DNA from 3 places in the Oceanobacillus sp. CF4.6 genome. Region 1 is predicted to be linked to each of the others. Evidence: predicted binding sites of a transcription regulator. Region 1 holds the regulator's gene; each other region holds the start of a gene.

Evidence for each region. Region 1 encodes LexA, which represses DNA repair genes until DNA is damaged. Its sites were predicted from a motif close to CGAACATATGTTCG; they were not measured.
Region 2: the regulator LexA is predicted to act here: its motif matches at 5,086-5,099, upstream of ACHABU_RS09800 (DNA topoisomerase).
Region 3: the regulator LexA is predicted to act here: its motif matches at 1,779-1,792, upstream of uvrB (excinuclease ABC subunit UvrB).

The regions. Positions count from the first base shown of each region.
Region 1 covers NZ_JBIMEX010000017.1:39,255-46,441, forward strand. Annotated here, with positions in the region: gene ACHABU_RS19320 (copper-translocating P-type ATPase) at 1-762, shown strand, start outside; gene ACHABU_RS19325 (hypothetical protein) at 1,108-1,554, shown strand; gene ACHABU_RS19330 (plastocyanin/azurin family copper-binding protein) at 1,611-1,985, shown strand; gene ACHABU_RS19335 (N(5)-(carboxyethyl)ornithine synthase) at 2,371-3,351, shown strand; gene lexA (transcriptional repressor LexA) at 3,458-4,081, opposite strand; gene ACHABU_RS19345 (YneB family resolvase-like protein) at 4,364-5,002, shown strand; gene ACHABU_RS19350 (DUF896 domain-containing protein) at 5,095-5,328, shown strand; gene tkt (transketolase) at 5,471-7,187, shown strand, end outside.
Region 2 covers NZ_JBIMEX010000005.1:79,532-86,718, reverse strand. Annotated here, with positions in the region: gene metC (cystathionine beta-lyase) at 26-1,213, opposite strand; gene ACHABU_RS09815 (methionine biosynthesis PLP-dependent protein) at 1,227-2,330, opposite strand; SAM riboswitch class I at 2,399-2,510, opposite strand; gene ACHABU_RS09810 (manganese catalase family protein) at 2,736-3,596, shown strand; gene ACHABU_RS09805 (LLM class flavin-dependent oxidoreductase) at 3,949-4,938, shown strand; gene ACHABU_RS09800 (DNA topoisomerase) at 5,117-7,187, shown strand, end outside.
Region 3 covers NZ_JBIMEX010000002.1:166,670-173,856, reverse strand. Annotated here, with positions in the region: gene ACHABU_RS04475 (S41 family peptidase) at 1-234, shown strand, start outside; gene ACHABU_RS04470 (PDZ domain-containing protein) at 428-1,636, shown strand; gene uvrB (excinuclease ABC subunit UvrB) at 1,858-3,840, shown strand; gene uvrA (excinuclease ABC subunit UvrA) at 3,848-6,727, shown strand; gene ACHABU_RS04455 (YojF family protein) at 6,875-7,187, shown strand, end outside.

The DNA of each region.
Region 1 (7,187 bases):
ATAGACTCCTACCATGTAACAGATTACAGAAACTTAACTGGGAAAGGATTAACGGCTAACGTAAATGATTCAGAAATCGCAGTTATTAGTCCAGGAGCTATGAGAGCGAAGAAGATTTCTTTTGAAGAAAAAACCTATGAAAAACTTGCCCAGCAAGGGAAAACAGTTGTTTTTGTACTAAAGGATAATGTACTGCAGGGAATGATCGCCTTAGCAGATATTATCAGAGAATCGTCTTACACAGTCATTAAAGAATTGAATGAACGTGGTATAGAAACAGTAATGATGACTGGAGACAATAGCCGAGTAGCAAATTATGTAGGTGAAAAACTCAGGATTTCAAAAGTGATTGCAGAAGTTCTACCACATGAAAAGTCGAATAATGTGAAGGAGTTAAAACAAGGTGGAAAAAAAGTTGCCATGATTGGTGACGGAATTAATGATGCGCCTGCCTTAGCGGAGGCTGATTTAGGTATTGCAATAGGTGCTGGTACGGATGTTGCAATTGAAACTGCTGATGTTGTACTAGTAAATAGTAATCCAGTAGATATCTTAAATATAATTAAGCTGTCTAAAGCAAGTCGTAGAAAAATGGTTCAGAACTTAGGATGGGCTGCTGGATATAATATTGTTGCCATTCCTCTAGCTGCTGGTGTTTTGTATAATATTGGCATTGTGATAACTCCAGCAATTGGGGCAGTAGTTATGTCATTAAGCACAATTGTTTGTGCAATTAATGCTCAATTGTTGAAGATTGATTAAAATAAAACTAGGTTTTCATTGACTAAGTAGAGTTCCTGCTTAGTCTTTTTACTAAATCCCTTCCATTTGACGTCAATCCCAATATCACTATAAAACTCCTCAAAGTTATTATAGTTAACGGTTGTCATCTGAACATGCGGCTAAAAAGATAACTCCTATAATAACAGTTAGAATAGTTATTTTTTCATCTCTTTTTCCTTATATATCGCAAGTCTACTGTGACAAACAAAGAAATTTGAAAGCGGCGTAAAAAAATAAACTTAGGAAAATGATTTCCCATGAATGAACGTTTTTATTCTTCATATAATGAACCATTAGGACGAGATTCATAAAGGGGAATTATAGATGCCAAATTCACTATATGTTACATTCATAGGTATTTTTATTTTAACGATTTGGATTATATGGAATACTATCTATCACCGAAAGAAAATAACAGTGATGACCGGAATGATGATTTCGATGGTACTGGGGATGGGTGTTGGGTTAACCATGGGGGTAATACTTGGCATTCTACTGGCAGGCGATTTGTTTTCCTCCACTCTATTGGCGATGATAATAGGAATTGCAGCCGGTTTCCTTGCAGGTTTGCCGATTGGTTTGATGGCGGTTTTAGACGGAACATTAGCGGGAATGATGGGTGGGATGATGGGTGCGATGCTAGGGGAAATGATTGCTCCTGAGCACCAAAATACTTTAATAAGAATCATGTTCCTGTTATTGACCGGTACAATCATTATTCTGTTTCAATTAATGCAACAGGAATTTATAAAAAGCCCACATTATTGCTGAGTCATCCTGTTGTCATGACCGTAGTATTTGTACTTTTTATTATCGGATATAATCAGATGGGATCAGTGATTCCATCTTCACATTCACCGAATAGCAATAACAACCATCACAGTATGAGTACGAACAACTTAGTGATACAGGCTGACGAATACTCTTTTTCCCCAAGTCATACACAGATAATAGCCGGAGAAGAGATAACGATAACTCTAGATAATATCGGAGAATTGGAACATGAGTTGAAAATAAAAGAAGTGAATAGTTCACATAATCACCAAAAGAATAATGATGAAATTCATGTTCATAGCATGGCAGGAGAGCAACAGGAAATTTCATTTACTCCGGTTTCTCCTGGTGAATACAGTTATATTTGCACAATCCCAGGGCATGCAGAGGCCGGCATGATCGGAATAATTGAAGTTTCATCCTCGTAAATCAGAGGTGGGTTAAAATTATTAAAATATAAATAATAAGCTTAAGAAAGGAGAGATTGAAGAGTCAATCCTTTCTTTTTTAAGTAGTACCAAGGATTAGTGTTCAGCAATAATAACAAGGTTTCAGGAATAAATAAACTGAAATATTAGATTCGAATTATATTTTTGTATTAGTACACTGGAATTATTCGAAGTTGTGTTATACTAAAGAGGTAGTTTGGTAGCAAATGGTAACAAGCATACGGATGCTATCTAAAATCAATGACAATAGTTAATACTTTACTTTAGTAAAGTGAAATACAAAAGATAACGTAAAAGAGTCATTTCAGGTGTGAAGGATCGATTAGTTTTTCAATTAATAAAAACTATTGGAGGAATGACTGACATGAAAAAGATTGGGTTTTTAATGAGTACGAAAGAAAATGAAAAAAGGAGAGCTTTATTACCTCATCATATTGCTTCTATTAAAAATAAAAAATTTTTATTTTTTGAAAGTGGCTATGGTAACTTGCTAGGTTATACAGATGAAGATTATAGATCAGCAGGAGCAAACGTTGTTTCCAAACGTGAAATATTGAGCATAGATGTAATCTGTGATCCTAAAGTAGGGGATGCTAGCTATTTAAACGAACTTAGTCATGGAAAAACAATATTTGGTTGGGTGCATACGGTACAAAGTCAAGAAATAACTGATATATTAACAGGAAATGGCCTTACCGCAATAGCGTGGGAGAATATGTTTGAACAAGGTCGACATAGTTTCTGGAGAAATAATGAAATGGCTGGAGAAGCTTCGGTGCTACATGCCTTTTCCCTGTTTGGAAAAATGCCATATGATTGCAAAGTGGCTTTGATAGGAAGAGGAAACAGTGCTAGGGGAGCGTCAAGAATATTAACTTCATTAGGTGCAGATGTAACTGTATACGATAGAAATATGGAGAAATTATTAAGAAAAGAGCTAGGGAGTTACGATGTTGTTGTAAATGCGGTTTTATGGGATATTAATAGAGATGATCATTTAATATATAAAGAGGATCTTTTGATAATGAAGAAACCATCAATGATAATTGATGTAAGTTGTGATCGAAAAGGTGGTATTGAATCGAGTGTTCCTACATCAATAGAAAATCCAACTTATATAGTGGATGGTGTACTTCACTATATCGTCGATCATTCCCCAGCTTTATTTGCCTATACGGTTTCTGAGATTCTTGGAAAAGAACTAGTTAAATATATTGATATTATTATCGAAGACAGAGTTAAAGAAAATGAAGTTTTAAGTAACGCAATTATTGTAGAAAATGGGAAAGTAATGGATCAAAAAATTATTGAGTACCAGAATAATAAAACGTATGAAAAAGTATGACATCTCCATAGGGACCTTTAGATTTCCGAAGCTTCCTGCTTTGCCTTTATATAATAGAAAACAAAAAGAGAGGTTTTACCAACATTTGGTAAAGCCTCTCTTTTTGTTAATGGATGTTTCTGTATAACCCGATTACTTTTCCTAAGATGGTTACATTAGGATAGATTAAAGGGTCCATAGTAGCATTTTCAGGCTGCAAACGTATATGGCCTTTCTCCTTGAAGAAACGCTTCACCGTAGCCTCATTATCTTCTGTCATAGCAACTACAATATCACTGTTATCAGCTGTGTTTTGCTGTTTCACGATTACCATATCGCCATCAAGTATTCCCGCTTCTATCATACTTTCACCATCAATGACTAGTACAAATAAATTGTCATCAGGACTGGCAGTAGAACTAGGAAGTGGAATAAACTCCTCGATGTTTTCAACTGCTGTAATAGGAAGCCCTGCAGTTACCTTACCGATTACAGGAGCATAGCGTGCTTCGTTTTTCGGGATCTGATTCTCTTCGTTTAGGTCGATAATTTCTATTGCCCTCGGTTTGGTAGGATCTCTTCGAATGAAACCTTTGCTTTCTATTCTTTCCAGGTGACCATGTACGGTCGAACTTGAAGCAAGACCAACAGCTACTGCTATTTCACGAACGGAGGGTGGATAACCTTTTTGTTTAACTTCACTTTTTATAAAATCAAGAATCATTTGCTGTCTTTTTGAAAGTTTTGTCATCTAGTGCTCACCTCTCACATAGGATTTATTAATGATAGTTTACCATTTTATTATTGTATAAGCAAACATTCGTTCTAAAATTCGTTGACAGGACATATGTTCGGTAGTATACTTTAAATAGGCGAACAATAGTTCTAAAAAATTCAAAGGGGGACTATACCATGTTTGAAAAAATTTCAAAAACGGATGCTTTCTATTTAGTTGCTTTTGCATTATCATTGGGTTTCCTATACTTTTCCATGATTATTAGTGGGTAAATTTTAATGAAAGAGGGGCATTGGTTTGAATGCAGTAATATACTGTCGTGTCAGTACAGACAAGAAAACACAGGAAACATCATTGACGCGGCAAAAACAGGAATTGCTCCGACTTGCCGATAAATATAATTTTACTGTCATCGACTCTATTGAAGAACAGGTGAGTGGATACGAAATCGAGCGGGAAGGTATATTTAAAATGTTGGATTATTTTTCTGAAAAGAAAGCGGATTGCTTATTGATTCAGGATGAAACAAGACTCGGCAGAGGGAATACGAAAATCGCTCTATTTCACCAGCTTCAAAAATTAAATATCTCCATTTATACGGCAATTCATGATGGTGAACTGGAATTGACGGAGTCGGATTCAATGGTGCTTCAGATTGTAGGCATTGTCGAAGAATATCAACGTAAAATTCATAATATGAAAATAAAAAGAGGTATGAAAAAAGCAGTAAGTGAAGGATATGATCCGAGACGCAACCTTTCCAATAACAATAAGGCTCCGGGCAAGGAACGTATTTCTTTTCCAATTGAAGAGGTTATCCGTCTACGCGAAAATAAACTTACCTTTGATGAAATAACTAAGACGCTAAACGGTTTAGGCTATCATGTATCTAAAGCTACCGTACATAGGAGATATAGGGAAGCTCAAAATACTTGAATATCCAATCTTGGTAGAGTACGATGGAAAGGCAGGAATATACAAAATTCCCGCCTTTTTAATTTTGTTAAATTTACCGGGAGGGTAAAAAAATGCTATCGAAAGAAAAGCTGGAGCGGATTAATATATTGGCAAAAAAATCTAAAAATGAAGGTTTATCCGATGAGGAAAAAGTGGAACAAAAAAAACTGAGAGAAGAGTATTTAAATAATGTTAGAGGCTCATTCAAAAATCAGTTTAAATCAATGACCGTCGTAGATCCTGAAGGCAATGATGTAACCCCACAAAAAGTTCGAGACCTTCAGGAAAGAAACAAAAAACACTAAGAATACTAAAAATATATTTAATAATCATTCAAGTTAATTTGGTTGATAAACTAATTATAAGAAATTACTTGTTGCAAACGACATTTCATTATAGAATGTATGTGGATACTTAATTTCCTTAAAAAATGGAAGGAGTAATATTATGTCAGAAAATATCGAACAGTTATCAGTTAATACGATTCGTACATTATCTATTGATGCAATAGAAAAAGCTAATTCAGGTCATCCAGGTCTACCTATGGGGGCAGCACCGATGGCATACACACTTTGGACGGATTTTATGAATCACAATCCGAAAAGTTCAAAATGGTTTAACAGAGATAGATTTGTACTATCTGCCGGACATGGTTCTATGTTGCTTTACAGCTTGCTCCACTTATCCGGATATGACGTTAAAATTGACGATTTAAAAAACTTCCGCCAATGGGATTCAAGAACACCAGGACATCCCGAAGTAAACCATACGGATGGTATTGAAGCTACAACCGGTCCACTTGGTCAAGGTCTTTCAATGTCTGTCGGAATGGCAATGGCGGAAGCACATCTTGGAGCAAAATTTAACAAAGAGGACATATCTGTTGTAGATCATTTTACATATGCTCTTGTTAGTGACGGTGACTTGATGGAAGGTATTTCCCATGAAGCTGCATCACTTGCAGGACATTTAGGCTTAGGTAAATTAATTGCACTATATGATTCCAATGATATCTCACTTGATGGTGATTTAAACCGTTCCTTCTCTGATAATACAGATCAACGCTTTAAAGCTTATGGTTGGCAGGTTATCCAAGTAGAAGATGGTAACGATTTAAATGCAATCCGAAGCGCGATTAAAGAGGCTCAAGCTAACACAGAACAACCGACTTTAATTGAAATTAAAACGATTATTGGTTATGGTTCACCAAATAAATCTGCTTCTGCATCCTCCCATGGTGCACCACTTGGATTGGATGAAGTGAAGTTAACAAAAGAATATTATAAATGGACACATGAAGATTTCCACGTACCTGAAGAGGTATATGCAGACTTTAAAGGGAAAATTGTGGACAATGGTATAGAAAAAGAATCCGAGTGGAATAAATTAGTTGAAAACTATAAAGAAAAATATCCAGAACTTGCAGAGGAATTTGAATTAGCATTAAAAGGTGAACTACCTGCTAATTGGGACAAAGAGCTTCCTGTATACAAGCCTGAAGAAAAAGCACTTGCAACACGTGCATCTTCTGGTGAAGTTCTAAATGCAATTGCAAAATCAGTTCCTAATCTTTTCGGAGGAAGTGCAGATTTAGCAGGTTCAAATAAAACGAACTTGAATGATGATGCTGATTTCACGCGTAAAGACTATTCAGGCAGAAACATCTGGTTTGGTGTACGTGAGCATGCGATGGGTGCAGCACTAAATGGTATGGCATTACACGGTGGTCTCAACGTATATGCTGGTACATTCTTTGTCTTCAGTGACTACTTAAAACCAGCAATTCGTTTAGCTTCTATCATGAATGTGCCGGTTACGTATGTGTTTACACATGATTCTATTGCGGTTGGAGAAGATGGGCCAACACATGAACCTGTCGAACAATTAGCAGGATTGCGTGCCATTCCTGGACTATCATTGATACGACCAGCTGACGGAAATGAGACACAGGCAGCATGGAGACTTGCAATCGAATCTACTGATCAGCCGACTGCATTAGTTTTAACAAGACAAAATTTACCTACACTAGAAGGTACAAAAGAAAATGCATATGAAGGTGTTAAAAAAGGTGCCTATGTAGTAAGTAAATCAGATAAAGAAACACCTGATGCACTACTAATTGCAACGGGTTCTGAAGTGCAGCTTGCAGTAAGATCTCAACAAG
Region 2 (7,187 bases), on a different contig from region 1:
TAGGTAGTTCGGGTTTAATACGATATTAAGAAACGGTAACTCCAGCACTTGCTTCTTTTTCAGCAACTTTAAGTGCTTGGGCAAAATCTGCTATTAAATCATCAACATTCTCAAGACCTACAGAGAATCTAAGCAGTCCATCTGTGATTCCACGCAATTCGCGTTCTTCCTTAGGCATTGCAGCATGAGACATTGTAGCTGGATATGATAAAATTGATTCAACTGCACCAAGACTTACAGCAAAAACTGGAATACGGACATGATCAACAAATGCTTTGGCAGCAGCCTTATTTGGCAATCGGAAAGAAAGAACGGCTCCGCTACTTGTCGATTGCTCTTTATGCAGTTCGTATCCAGGATGGGAAGGAAGACCTGGATAATAGACTTCTTCAATAAAGGAATGCTTATTGAAGTATTCAGCAATACGCCCGGCAGAATTACTGGATTGATTCAACCTAGCGCCGAGTGTCTTAATCCCTTGAAGTAAGAGATACGAATCCTGTGCACCAAGAATGGATCCAAATGAATTTTGGATAAAAGCTAATTTTTCGCCGAGTTCTTGATTTCTTGTTACTGCCAATCCAGCAATCACATCACTATGTCCGGAAAGGAACTTAGTTGCACTATGCAACACAATATCTGCACCAAGATCAAGTGGATTCTGATAAAGTGGTGTCATAAATGTATTATCAACAAAAGTCAGACAGTTATTTGCTTTAGCAACTTTTATAAGTCCTGGTAAATCAGTAATGTTCATACAAGGATTGGAAGGGGTCTCCGCATAGATCACTTTTGTATTCGGTTTGATTGCACTTGACACTTCATTAAGATCCGTTAAATCCACAAACGTATGATCGATATTAAATCGTTTTAAAACTTCTGATACAAATCGGAAAGTTCCACCATACACATCTTTTGTCACTACTACATGGTCACCAGCAGATAAGAGTAATAGTGCGGACGAGATGGCAGCCATCCCAGAAGAGAATGCCAAGCCATGTGTTCCGCCTTCGAGTTCAGCGATTTTTTCCTCGAGCGCCTGGCGGGTAGGATTTCCAGATCTGCTGTAATCGAAGGGTCCAAATTCTTCAAAACTATTTTGATGGAAAGTGGAAGAAAGATAGATAGGAACATTCACCGCCCCTGTCTGTGTTTCTCCTCTTTGTGCGCCATGAATTAATTTTGTTTCTAAATGATTATTATGTTGACTCATTTTTAACATCCTCCTATTCCAAAATTGATAGTGCTTGTTGTAAGTCCGCTTTTAAATCTTCCACATTCTCAATACCTACGGAAAAACGTAGTAGTTCGTTGCTGATGCCCCGTCTTAATCGCTCGTCTTCTGGCATATCTGCATGGGTCTGTGTGGTTGGATACGTAATAAAACTTTCGACACCACCAAGGCTTTCGGCAAAAACAATCAATTGTAGCTTCAATAAGAAAGGATCGACATATTTGCTCTTTTTTAGGCAGAATGAGAGCATGCCGCCTTTGTTGGGATAAAGAACTTTTGTAACGGCGGGGTGTTCTTTTAGATATCCAGCAATGATTCTAGCATTTTCCTCATGTCTATCCATTCGGAGGGACAATGTTTTTAAGCCCCGGATTAGCAACCAGGAATCAAATGGGGAGAGAACGGCACCATTTGCGTTATGATTCAGAGATAATTTTGCACAAATCGCTTCACCTTTAGCCACGACTAACCCTGCTAAAACATCATTGTGACCCCCAATATATTTTGTGGCACTGTGAATGACAATATCAGCACCGAGACTGATTGGCTGCTGCAAGTAAGGCGTTAAAAATGTATTGTCCACAATTAATAGTAGATCATGTTGTTTTGCCAACGTTGCATACAGGCTGATATTGATTTCCTGCATCGATGGATTTGTTGGCGTTTCGATAAATATTGCCTTCGTATTGGGTGTTATTAGTTGCTCTGTTTTTTCAATATCGTCAAATGTATCATAGGTTGTTTTAATATCATAGATATCTGCATATTGTTCCAGCATACGGTATGTTCCACCATATAAATCCTCGGGTGCAATTAAATGGTCACCAGACCGGAAAAGGGAGAGGACTAATTGGATAGCTGCCATCCCGGAGCTACAGGCGTAACCTGTATCACCGGCTTCTAATTCAGCAATCCCTGCTTCCAAAATGTTACGAGTAGGATTTTTTGTTCGCGTATAGTCATAGCCAGTGGATTGTCCAAGTCCCTTATGCTGATAAGCTGTTGATAAATAAATGGGTGGATTGATTGCTCCGGTTTTCTCATCGCTTTTATTTCCTAACTGAGCTAATTTTGTTTCAATACTTTTGTTTGACATTTTTCAACCTCCAAATGTAAATAAGGGCCTTCTTCAACTAAGAAGAAGGCCCTAATATGTATGCATTCTTCTTATCTTCTAGGCAGAAATACAAACGCCTACTGGAATTAGCACCTTAACCTGCATGGTTTGGTTGCTGAGACATCAAAGGGCCAGTCCCTCCGTCTCTCTTGATAAGAGATTAAACTAATTTATGTAATTTTTCTAAATAATACTTTCAGCTTACAATATAAAATTAAAAAAAGCAAGAAGAATATAATATTTCTCCTGAATATATTGCATATATGGAAAGGTAAAGGAAAGAAGCAAGCACTTTTAGGATGCTATATGAATACCTAATAAAGAGGGTGGTTTATTGCCTATAGACTTACCAGATATGCAATTAATTTAAAGGAAGTGACTCTATTGTTTTATCATGTCAAAGAATTGCAATACCACGCAAAGCCGGAACGTCCAGATCCCGTGTTTGCTGGGAGACTGCAAGAAGTACTCGGGGGTCAATGGGGTGAGATGTCAGTAGCTATGCAATATTTATTCCAGGGTTGGAACACGCGCGGCGATGGAAAATATAAAGATTTATTGATGGATACCGGTGCAGAAGAACTTGCCCATGTGGAAATGCTTGCAACCATGATTGCAAGACTTTTGGACGGTGCTCCTGATATTGAATTGGAAGATGCTGCAAAGGATCCGATGGTGGCAGCAATTTTAGGAGGAATGAATCCACAACATGCAATTGTGTCCGGTTTAGGTGCCATGCCGGCGGATAGTATGGGGAATCGCTGGACAGCAAATTATATTATTGCAAGTGGAAACCTGCTTGCAGATTTTCGAATGAATCTGACTGCTGAATCACAAGGACGTCTTCAAGTTGCACGTCTATATGAGATGACAAATGATCGTGGTGTCAAAGATATGCTTTCCTGGTTACTTGCAAGAGATACCATGCATCAAAATCAGTGGTATGCCGCAATCAGAGAACTGGAAGAAAAAGAAAATATCGTTGTGCCGAGTACGTTCCCAAGGGAATTGGAAAAGGAGGAAGTAGCCTACACATTATTCAACTTTTCCATGGGGAATGAAAGTGCTACTGGAAGATGGGCGCACGGCCCAAGTATGGATGGCTGTGGAACGTTTAATTATGTTGAGGACCCAGTTCCATTGGCACCAGCACCGAAACTTCCCCCAGCTCCACCGTACATTTTTGATACACCATTATGGGCGTTGAGAAAGTCCGACGATCTGCCGGAACCGGATATGAAATAACATACAAAGTGGACTGTCTATTATTATAGACAGTCCACTTTCATTTTACCCCAAGGTAAGGGAAGGAGACTGTTACCAGATTAATTCTTGTTATAACTACAATCGGATGAAATCATTTGATGAGATATAATGATAGAATAATACTCCTTTAGTTCCTCTATTTAAACAATTGTACTAGTTTCCCCACAACACTGCTTGGTCTGAATAGACAAGTGAAAAAATTCACCTTACAATGAATATATTCCCATAAAAATCGACTGTTGTAGAATTATTCAAATCGTGTTTTAAAAATCCGGAAAGATCAAAAAGCATATAAAGAGTAAATTAGAATAGAAGAAAGGGATGGTTACATATGAAATTAAGTGTACTCGATCAAGCACCTGTAACGAGTGGAAATACAGCTGTAGATGCATTGAGAAAAGCAGAAGAATTGGCTATCTTGGCAGATGAGTTAGGCTATCACCGATTGTGGATGGCTGAGCACCATGGGACAGAAACTCATGTTAGCTCAGCGCCAGAAGTAACGATTGCCCGTTTGGCTGCTAAAACAAAAAGTATACGCATCGGAACTGGTGGCATTATGATGATGCATTATTCGCCTTTAAAACTAGCCGAGGTGTTCAAAACACTTAGTGCCTTTTCTCCTGGGCGGATTGATTTTGGCGTCGGTCGTGCACCGGGTGGCGATAGAGATGCTATATATGCGCTATCCGAAGGGCGTCAGCCGATGTTAAACAATATGTATGAAAAATTTGCGACAACATTAAAATTAATCAATGATGAAGTACCGGAAGATAGCTTGTACAAAATGGTTGCAACACCATCCCAAATAACCTTGCCAGAAGCATGGATGCTGGGATCAAGCGGTAACAGTGCATTAAAAACGGCACAAATGGGTGTTGGCTATTCTTTTGCGCAATTTTTTAATGGGGAGATGTCAAAAGAGATTTTAGACACATACAAGCATCATTTTCAGCCATCCGTATTTATGGAGAAACCGGAAATTAATGTGGCATACATGGTTACCACTGCTGAAACAAAAGAAGAAGCTGAATTTGAGGCGCTACCACAAGATATATCCCGATTATGGCTTTCGAAAGGGCGCATAGGACAAACATTAACACCTGAAGCCGCCGAAGACTACCCGTTGACTGAAATCGATCGAATGACCATCCAAAAAGATCGCAAATTGCATTTAGTAGGATCAGCTAAAGAAGTGGCAACACAATTACAAGAAGAACAAGCACAATACGGATTTGATGAAGCAATGATTTGCAGTATCCCGCACTCGCAGGAAAAACGATTGGAAGTTTATCGTTTATTGGCAAGGGAACTGTTTTAAATAGGAAAAAGAAAAAAGAATTGACTTAGATCAATTCTTTTTTCATCTGCGCAATGTTTATTCACACAGTGTTCCTTTGTAGCCTTAGTAAGAAATATAGGGAAATGCTATTTCAAAAACACACGCCATCGTTTATAATGAAATGAACGAACGTGTGTTTTTATTTGGAGGTTGACTTATGAAATTAATACTAGCTGAAAAACCATCCGTTGCAAAAAACATTGCAGACGCATTAAAAATTAAAACGAAAAAAGACGGCTATTTTGAAGGAAACGGCCATATTATTACATGGGCTTTCGGTCATCTCGTTGAACTTTATGATGCTAAGGATTATGACAGTAAGATGAAAAGCTGGAAAATGGATAACTTTCCTTTTATCCCATCTGATTTTAAATATAAAGTGAAGAGCAGTCCGCTAAATAGAGCAAAGTCTGATGCTGGAGCAGCCAAGCAGCTCAAAACAATTCAATCTCTAATGAAACGACAGGATGTAGATGCAATTATTTCTGCATGTGATTATGATCGAGAAGGTCAGTTAATCGGAGACAGTATTATTTACCGCGGTGGTGTGAAGCCAAAAGCTGAAGTTTATCGTCTTTTGTTAAATGAATGGACGCAAAATGAAGTTTTACATGGTTTGGAAACAATAAAACCAAATACTGCTATGAAGCCGCTTCGGGATGCTGGAATCAGCAGGCAGTGGGCCGACTGGGTGATTGGCATTAATTTAACTTCTGTAGCAACCTTAAAATATCAAAAAGGAAAAGGGAAAGCATTAAACATTGGCAGGGTCTTATTACCCACACTCAAAATAATCTATGATCGTGATAAAGAAATTGAAAATTTTAAGCCGGAAGATTATTTTAAGCTGAAAGCAACATTTCAGACCCAGAATAATCATGAATATGAAGGTACATATATGGAAGGCAAGGAGGAAAAATTTAAGAAAAGGGAAACTTTGAATGCGATTCATGATGCTATACAAAATAAGCAAGCTGAAATCATTGATAAACAGGTGGAGAAAAAGAAAGAGTTTCCTCCATTCTTATTCAACCTTTCCAATCTTCAAGGGTATATCACGAATAAATTCAGAGGCTGGACATCGGATAAAGTATTGAAAGTGGCCCAAGCGCTTTATGAAAAAAAATATATTACATATCCACGAACATCCAGTATGGCCTTGGAAGAAAGTATTGTTGGTAAAACAGCTACTGTATTAAAGACGCATTCCGAAGATTTGCCATATAGGAACGAAATAAAGTTTATAAAATCAAAAAGAGTCTTTAATAATGCAAAAGTGGAAAGCCATAGTGCCATTATTCCAACTTACTTAAAGCCAAAACGACTTTCTGCGGATGAAAATATTGTTTATACAGCAATTAAAAACCGTTTTATCATGCAATTTATGCCAATTGCCGAATATGAAGAAACGAAGCTAATCACGAAAATCGATGGAAATGATCTGCGTGGAGTTTTTGTTTCCAAAGGGAAGGTACAGCTTGTGGAGGGTTGGAAAAAAGTCGAGAAGATCCAATCCAAGGATACATTATTACCATTGGTTGAAGAGAAAGACCGTGTTCGTTTAATAGATTCCGAGGTGACTTCTCATGTTACCAAGCCGCCAAAACACCATACAGAGCAAACCTTACTACGTGTAATGGAAACATGTGGAAAAAGCTTCAAAGAAGAAGATGACAGTGAAGAATTAATGGGAAGCATTTTAACAGGGTTTAGTATAGGAACACCGGCAACAAGGGCAGAAACAATCAAGAAACTAAAAGACGTTGGTTATATTACGACAGATAGTAAAAATCTGCTATGCTCTGATCTTGGCAAGCGACTTGTTGAAACTTTCCCTGTACATGATTTGTTTGACCTGGAATTTACCGGGCGACTGGAGAAAGCATTGTCGGATATTCAAAAAGGAAAAGCAAGCAAAAAGGAATTCCTTAATCATGTTTTTCATTTTACGAATAATTCAGTAGAAACGATTAAAAATGGGGAAGCAATTATTATTAAAGAAGTAAGCTCATCTAGAGCTACTAATGAAGTATTAGGGATTTGCCCACAATGTGGTGGGAAAATAACAGACGGATATAAAAGCTTTGGTTGCAGTAATTGGAAAAAGGGCTGTAAATTTGTCATTTGGAAAAATGATAAGTTTTTAGCAACAATGAAAAAGAAACCAACCAAAACAATGGTAAAGGATTTGCTGAAGAATAATAAAACCCACGTAAGGGGACTAACAA
Region 3 (7,187 bases), on a different contig from region 1:
AATATGCAAGTAATGCTTTCTGGATTAGGGTATGATTCGGGCCGAACAGATGGATACTTTAGTGAAGAAACAAAAACTGCTGTATCAGAATTTCAAATAGATAATGATCTTGATTCAACTGGTGAAGTCAATCAGGAAACAGCCGGCTTAATTGAGACACAAATTATTGAAAAAATGCGTAATGGTGAAGATGATCAGCAGCTTGAAACTGCATTGGAAGAGTTATATCAATAGCATAAAAAATCGGTGAAAAGCAATAAGTTTTTAACAATCCACGAGGCATTGCTCGTGGATTTTCATTTAGTGAGTTTGGCTTGATAGATACCAACATGGCGATAAGCCAATTTTTTGATATAGCAGGAAAATAATAGATAACTATCGAATATAATAAATGATGGTCGTCAGACAGTAAAGAAGGTGAATCGTTTTGGCAGAAGCATGGCTAATTGAAATTTTCAAAGGTGTTGGAAGATTGTTTATGAACCCAATTGTATATTGGACAATCCTATTAATACTATTGGCAGGCTATAAACGTATCAAGCAGGAAAGAATTGATTTCGGATCTAAAGTATTCGACATTTTTTCAGAATGGAGAAGTACTTGGGGTGTATCGCTTATTACCGGTTTGGTTTTGTCTATCATTACAATCGGAGCAGGTATCGTTTTTTCTTATGAATTCATTGTATTATTAGCAATTATAACCATCATATTGAGTCTTGCTTTGAGATTTACGATGCTATCTCCGAGTTATACAATCGGCCTTACATTTTTACTTCTCTTATTCTTACCATCTTTGTTGGAAAACCAGACAGTAATAGATACAGAATTAATAACGGAAACGAACTTTACTGGACTAGCGTTGTTGGCGGGGTTATTGCTAACTGTGGAATCTATCCTGATAGGAAGAATAAAGCGTAATGAAACGTATCCAAGTATCGCTTTAAGTGATCGTGGAATATGGGTAGGTCAGCATCGAATTAAGAAACTAAGTGTTATTCCATTTTTTGTTATCGTACCAAATGGTTTAATCAGTCCTTTTGCACCTTGGTGGCCGTACTTTGCCATTGGAGAAGCATCTTATAGTCTCGTACTCATTCCTTTTTTAATTGGATTTGATTATTTAGCTAAAGGACATGAACCAATGCAAGCTACCAGAAAAATTTCTAAATTTAATGGGCTTTTAGGAACAGGAATAATAGTGATTGCTATAGGAAGTATCTATATTCCATCCTTGTCGATTGTAGCAATTGTGTTAGCAATTATCGGAAAAGAGTATTTAAATTATAAATACCGTCTTGGAGACAGATTACGGAGACCATTTTTTCAACCGCAGGAAAAGGGTTTAAAGGTTGTTGGTATCATTCCATCCACACCTGCTGCAAGGTTGGAGGTATATCCTGGTGAGACAATTGCAAAGGTAAATGGCCAAAGAATATCTACGGAAGCAGAATTCTACAAAGCATTGCAAGGAAGCGGAGCATTCTTTAAGTTAGATGTTTTGGATGATCGTCATGAGGTTCGATTTGTTCAAGGGGCACTTTATGAAGGAGACCACCATGAACTGGGACTTCTATTTTCATCAGCACCACACCGCCAGAAGAATGCTAAGAAAACTAAAACTAAACTATCGGGATGAGCAACCAATTGAATGGTTGCTCTTTGCCTTTTATTCAATAGAAATTGAAAGCAGCACGGTTCCTCACTCTATGAAAAAGGGGAAATGATTTTCGGAAGAGATTTATGGGTATTATAATTAAGAGCCTATCAAACAAATACATCGAATACTTGTTCGATTTTATGTTAAAATATATAATTAGAGATAGTAGAAAACTTTATAGAGAAACGGAGGATGCATCTATGAAGGATAAATTTGAATTGGTTTCAAAATATGAGCCTGCAGGGGATCAGCCTGAGGCAATAAAGGATATTACGAAAAAAGTTCTTGCCGGCCAGCGCCATCAAACATTGCTTGGTGCAACGGGAACAGGAAAAACATTTACAATGTCCAATGTGATTCGGGAAATCAATCGGCCGACATTGGTCATCGCCCATAATAAAACATTGGCAGGACAATTGTATAGTGAATTTAAAGAGTTTTTCCCGGATAATGCAGTAGAATACTTTGTTAGTTACTATGATTACTACCAGCCGGAAGCGTATGTCCCATCAACAGATACATTTATTGAAAAGGACGCCAGTATTAATGATGAAATCGATAAATTACGTCACTCGGCTACATCGTCCCTTTTTGAAAGAAAAGATGTATTAATTGTGGCCAGTGTCTCTTGTATATATGGTTTAGGTAATCCGGAAGAATATCGTAATCAGGTTCTTTCCCTACGAATGGGAATGGAAAAAGATCGGGATCAATTACTTCGCAATCTTGTAGACATTCAATATGCACGGAATGATATTAATTTTCAACGTGGTACGTTTCGTGTTAGAGGCGATTCTGTTGAAATTATTCCTGCTTCAAGGGAAGAGCGTTGTATTCGGGTAGAGTTTTTCGGAGATGAGATAGACCGTATCCGGGAAGTAGATGCGTTAACAGGTGAAATTATTGGTGATCGGGAACATGTTGCGATCTTTCCTGCATCCCACTTTGTCACCGGTGAAGAAAAAATGAAAATAGCGATTAACAATATCGAAAAAGAATTGGAAGAACGATTGAAAGAATTACGAGAAGCGAATCAGTTATTGGAAGCACAACGTTTGGAACAGCGTACTAATTATGATTTGGAAATGATGCGTGAAATGGGGTTTTGCTCTGGTATAGAGAACTACTCCCGACATCTGACGCTGAGAGAATCAGGAGCAACGCCATATACATTGATTGACTTTTTCCCGGAAGACTTCTTAGTTGTCGTCGATGAGTCCCATGTTACTCTCCCGCAAATCAGGGGAATGTACAATGGAGACCAGGCAAGGAAGCAGGTCCTTGTTGATCATGGATTTCGTCTTCCTTCTGCAATGGATAACCGTCCATTAAAGTTTCAGGAGTTTGAAGAAAAAACAAAGCAACTCGTTTATGTGTCTGCAACACCTGGACCGTACGAGCTGGAACATAACCCGGAAATGACGCAACAGATTATTCGTCCCACAGGTTTACTTGATCCAGAAATTGAAGTCCGACCAATTGAAGGTCAAATTGATAATTTAATAGAAGAAATCAATAAACGGTCAGAGCGAAATGAACGTGTTCTGGTTACAACACTTACGAAGAAAATGTCTGAAGATCTTACCGACTATTTGAAAGAGATTGGAATTAAGGTTGCCTATTTGCACTCGGAAATTAAAACATTGGAACGGATTGAAATTATTCGTGATCTCCGCGTTGGGACGTATGACGTTCTGATCGGAATTAACCTGCTCCGGGAAGGTTTGGATATTCCGGAAGTTTCCCTTGTTACCATTCTTGATGCCGATAAGGAAGGATTCCTACGTTCTGAACGAGCCCTAATTCAAACGATGGGTAGAGCTGCGCGTAATGAAAATGGTAGAGTTATTATGTATGCAGATAGGATCACTAATTCTATGCAGTTGGCGATGGACGAGACGACAAGGAGACGTACGATTCAGAGGGATTATAATGAAAAGTATGGAATCACACCGAAAACGATTATTAAAGAAGTCCGTGATGTGATAAAAGCAACCGTCGTAGCAGAAGATCAAGATAAATATGAAGGTAAAACGAAGAGTCTGAAGAAGATGACAAAGAAAGAAAGAGAAAAAGTAATCGAACAAATGGACAAAGAAATGAAGAATGCTGCCAAGTCGCTTGATTTTGAAAAAGCAGCAGAACTTCGTGATGTAATATTTGAATTAAAAGCGGAAGGATGACCATTTCATGCCCAGTAAATCAATTAAGATAAAGGGTGCCAGGGCCCATAATTTAAAAAATGTAGATATTGAGATACCGAAAAATAAACTTGTCGTTGTAACAGGTTTATCCGGATCTGGGAAATCTTCACTCGCATTTGACACCATTTATGCAGAAGGACAGCGCCGTTATGTTGAGTCCCTCTCCGCGTATGCAAGGCAATTTCTCGGTCAAATGGATAAACCTGATGTGGATGTGATTGAAGGATTATCGCCAGCCATTTCAATTGACCAAAAAACGACGAGTAAAAATCCGAGATCCACTGTTGGAACTGTAACGGAGATTTATGATTATTTGCGATTACTCTATGCACGTGTAGGACGCCCAACATGTCCAAAACATGGAATAGAAATCAGCTCACAAACGATTCAGCAGATGGTTGATCGGGTTTTGGAATATCCAGATAGAACCAAGCTGCAGATCCTCGCCCCAGTTATTTCAGGAAAAAAAGGTGAACATGTTAAAGTTATGGAGAAATTGAAACAAGAAGGCTACATTCGTATTCGGGTCGATAATGAAATGCGTGAAATATCCGAAGAAATTAAGCTTGAGAAGAATAAAAAACATTCGATTGAAGTTGTCATTGACCGTGTCGTCCTTAAGGAAGGTGTTGCTGGACGATTAAGTGATTCAATAGGAACAGCACTCCAATTGGGAGAAGGGAAGATTCTTGTTGATATTATCGGTCAGGAAGAACTGACTTTCAGCGAAAATCATGCCTGTCCAATTTGCGGGTTCTCTATTGGCGAGATGGAACCACGCCTGTTTTCCTTCAATAGTCCGTTTGGGGCTTGCCCGAGCTGTGATGGTCTCGGTACAAAACTGGAAGTGGATCTTGACCTGGTTATTCCTGACTGGAACCTGACATTGAAGAAAAGTGCTATTGCACCATGGGAACCGATTAGCTCACAATATTACCCGCAACTACTGAAAAGTGTTTGTGAACATTATGATATTGACATGAATATACCAGTTAAAGATATTCCGCAAGATAAAATGGATAAAATATTGTATGGCAGTGGCAAGGAGAAAATTAACTTTCATTATGTAACTGACTTTGGTCGAGCACGAAGCAGTGACATTCTTTTTGAAGGTGTGATCAATAATATAGCTCGTCGTCATAAGGAGTCATCATCTGAGTACACTCGTGAAACATTAGGAAAATATATGGCAGAAAAACATTGCCCAACATGCAAAGGGCATCGTTTAAAAGAAGAGGCACGTGCCGTTTTAATTGATGGATTACATGTAAGCAATGTGACCGATTTTTCTGTTGTAGAAGCGGTAGACTTTTTCAAAAACCTAAAACTGACTGAAAAGGAACAACAGATTGCCAAAATGATTTTGAAGGAAATTGATAATCGTTTGGAGTTCCTCTATAATGTTGGGCTGGAATATCTTACACTATCCCGTGCAGCAGGAACGCTTTCAGGTGGAGAAGCACAACGAATCAGATTAGCAACTCAAATCGGTTCTGCCTTAACGGGTGTATTGTATGTGTTGGATGAACCATCCATCGGACTGCATCAGCGTGATAACGATCGACTGATTGAAACCCTTAAAAGAATGCGTGACTTCGATAATACGTTAATTGTTGTGGAGCATGATGAGGATACAATGCTTGCAGCAGACTGGCTTGTTGATATTGGACCAGGTGCAGGGGAACATGGTGGGGAGATTATTGCAAATGATACACCAGAAATGGTAATGAAAGACGAAAATTCTTTAACGGGAAGATATTTATCCGGCAAAGAGTTTGTCTCTGTACCTACCAAACGACGAAAAGCGGATAAGCGAAAAATTGAAATTTTGGGAGCATCTGAAAATAATCTGAAGGATGTTTCTGTTAAAATTCCAATTGGTTTAATGACAGTAGTGACAGGTGTATCCGGTTCAGGTAAAAGTACACTCATTAATGAGATCCTTTATAAATATTTATCCAAAACATTGAATCGAGCAAATCACAAGCCTGGTAAACATAAAAAGATTAAAGGAATCGAACATATTGATAAGATTATTGCTATCGACCAATCCCCAATTGGACGTACACCAAGGTCAAATCCAGCTACGTATACTGGTGTGTTTGATGATATTCGGGACTTATTCTCCCAAACGAATGAAGCAAAAATACGAGGTTATAAAAAAGGACGCTTCAGCTTTAATGTTAAAGGTGGACGTTGTGAAGCATGTCGTGGCGATGGAATTATTAAAATTGCTATGCATTTCCTGCCGGATGTCTATGTTCCATGCGAAGTGTGCCACGGTAAGCGCTATAATCGTGAGACATTGGAAGTAAAATACAAAGGGAAAAGTGTCGCCGATATACTCGAAATGCGGGTTGAGGAAGCAGTAGACTTTTTTGCTCCTATTCCTAAAATAAAGCGTAAAGTGCAAACCCTTTTTGATGTTGGTCTTGGCTACGTTAAGCTTGGCCAGCCGGCAACAACACTATCAGGTGGAGAGGCGCAACGTGTTAAATTGGCGAGTGAGCTTCACAAACGGTCTTCCGGTAAATCATTCTATATTTTAGATGAACCGACAACAGGACTGCATGCAGACGACATTAAGCGGCTGCTTACGGTCTTACAGCGTCTTGTTGATAATGGGGATTCCGTAGTGATTATCGAACATAATCTGGACGTAATCAAAAGTGCCGACCATATCATTGATCTTGGGCCTGAGGGTGGAGATAAAGGTGGTCAGCTTGTTGCAACCGGAACACCTGAACAGATTGCGAAACAAGAGGATGTATCCTATACCGGCAAATATTTAAAATCCATTCTTGAGCGTGACAATAAACGAATGCAAGAAGCGTTAACAAAAAAGGAAAAAGTCAGTACAAACTAAACAATTGCAAAAGACAGTAGTGTTTTATCGCTACTGTCTTTTTAGCCAAAATAAAGGATGATATACTTAGGATATTGGAACGAACTGATTGACGTTTTAAGCGGGTTTCGGTACAGTGAAATTAGGTGTGAATTGGAGGATGGAAAGATGAAACCAATTGAAATAGATAAAGTCCAGACTGTTCTGGACGCGTATACGAATAAAAGCGTATATGTACATTTAGAAACGACAAATGGTGCATATGCAAGTCATTTTAATGACCAGGCATACAATGTTGGAGCGTATATACGCAATGCAAACGTCGTATTTACGCAAGCGAAGCTGGTCGGTGACGGTAAAGTTTATCGTGCAGGTTTAAAAATGGAAATGGGTTGGATATACGCAGAAGGGCTGACAGACTGGGTAATGCATGAAGGGACAAAACTATTGCTAGCAGGTCACGATCGTGAAGGCAGATTGA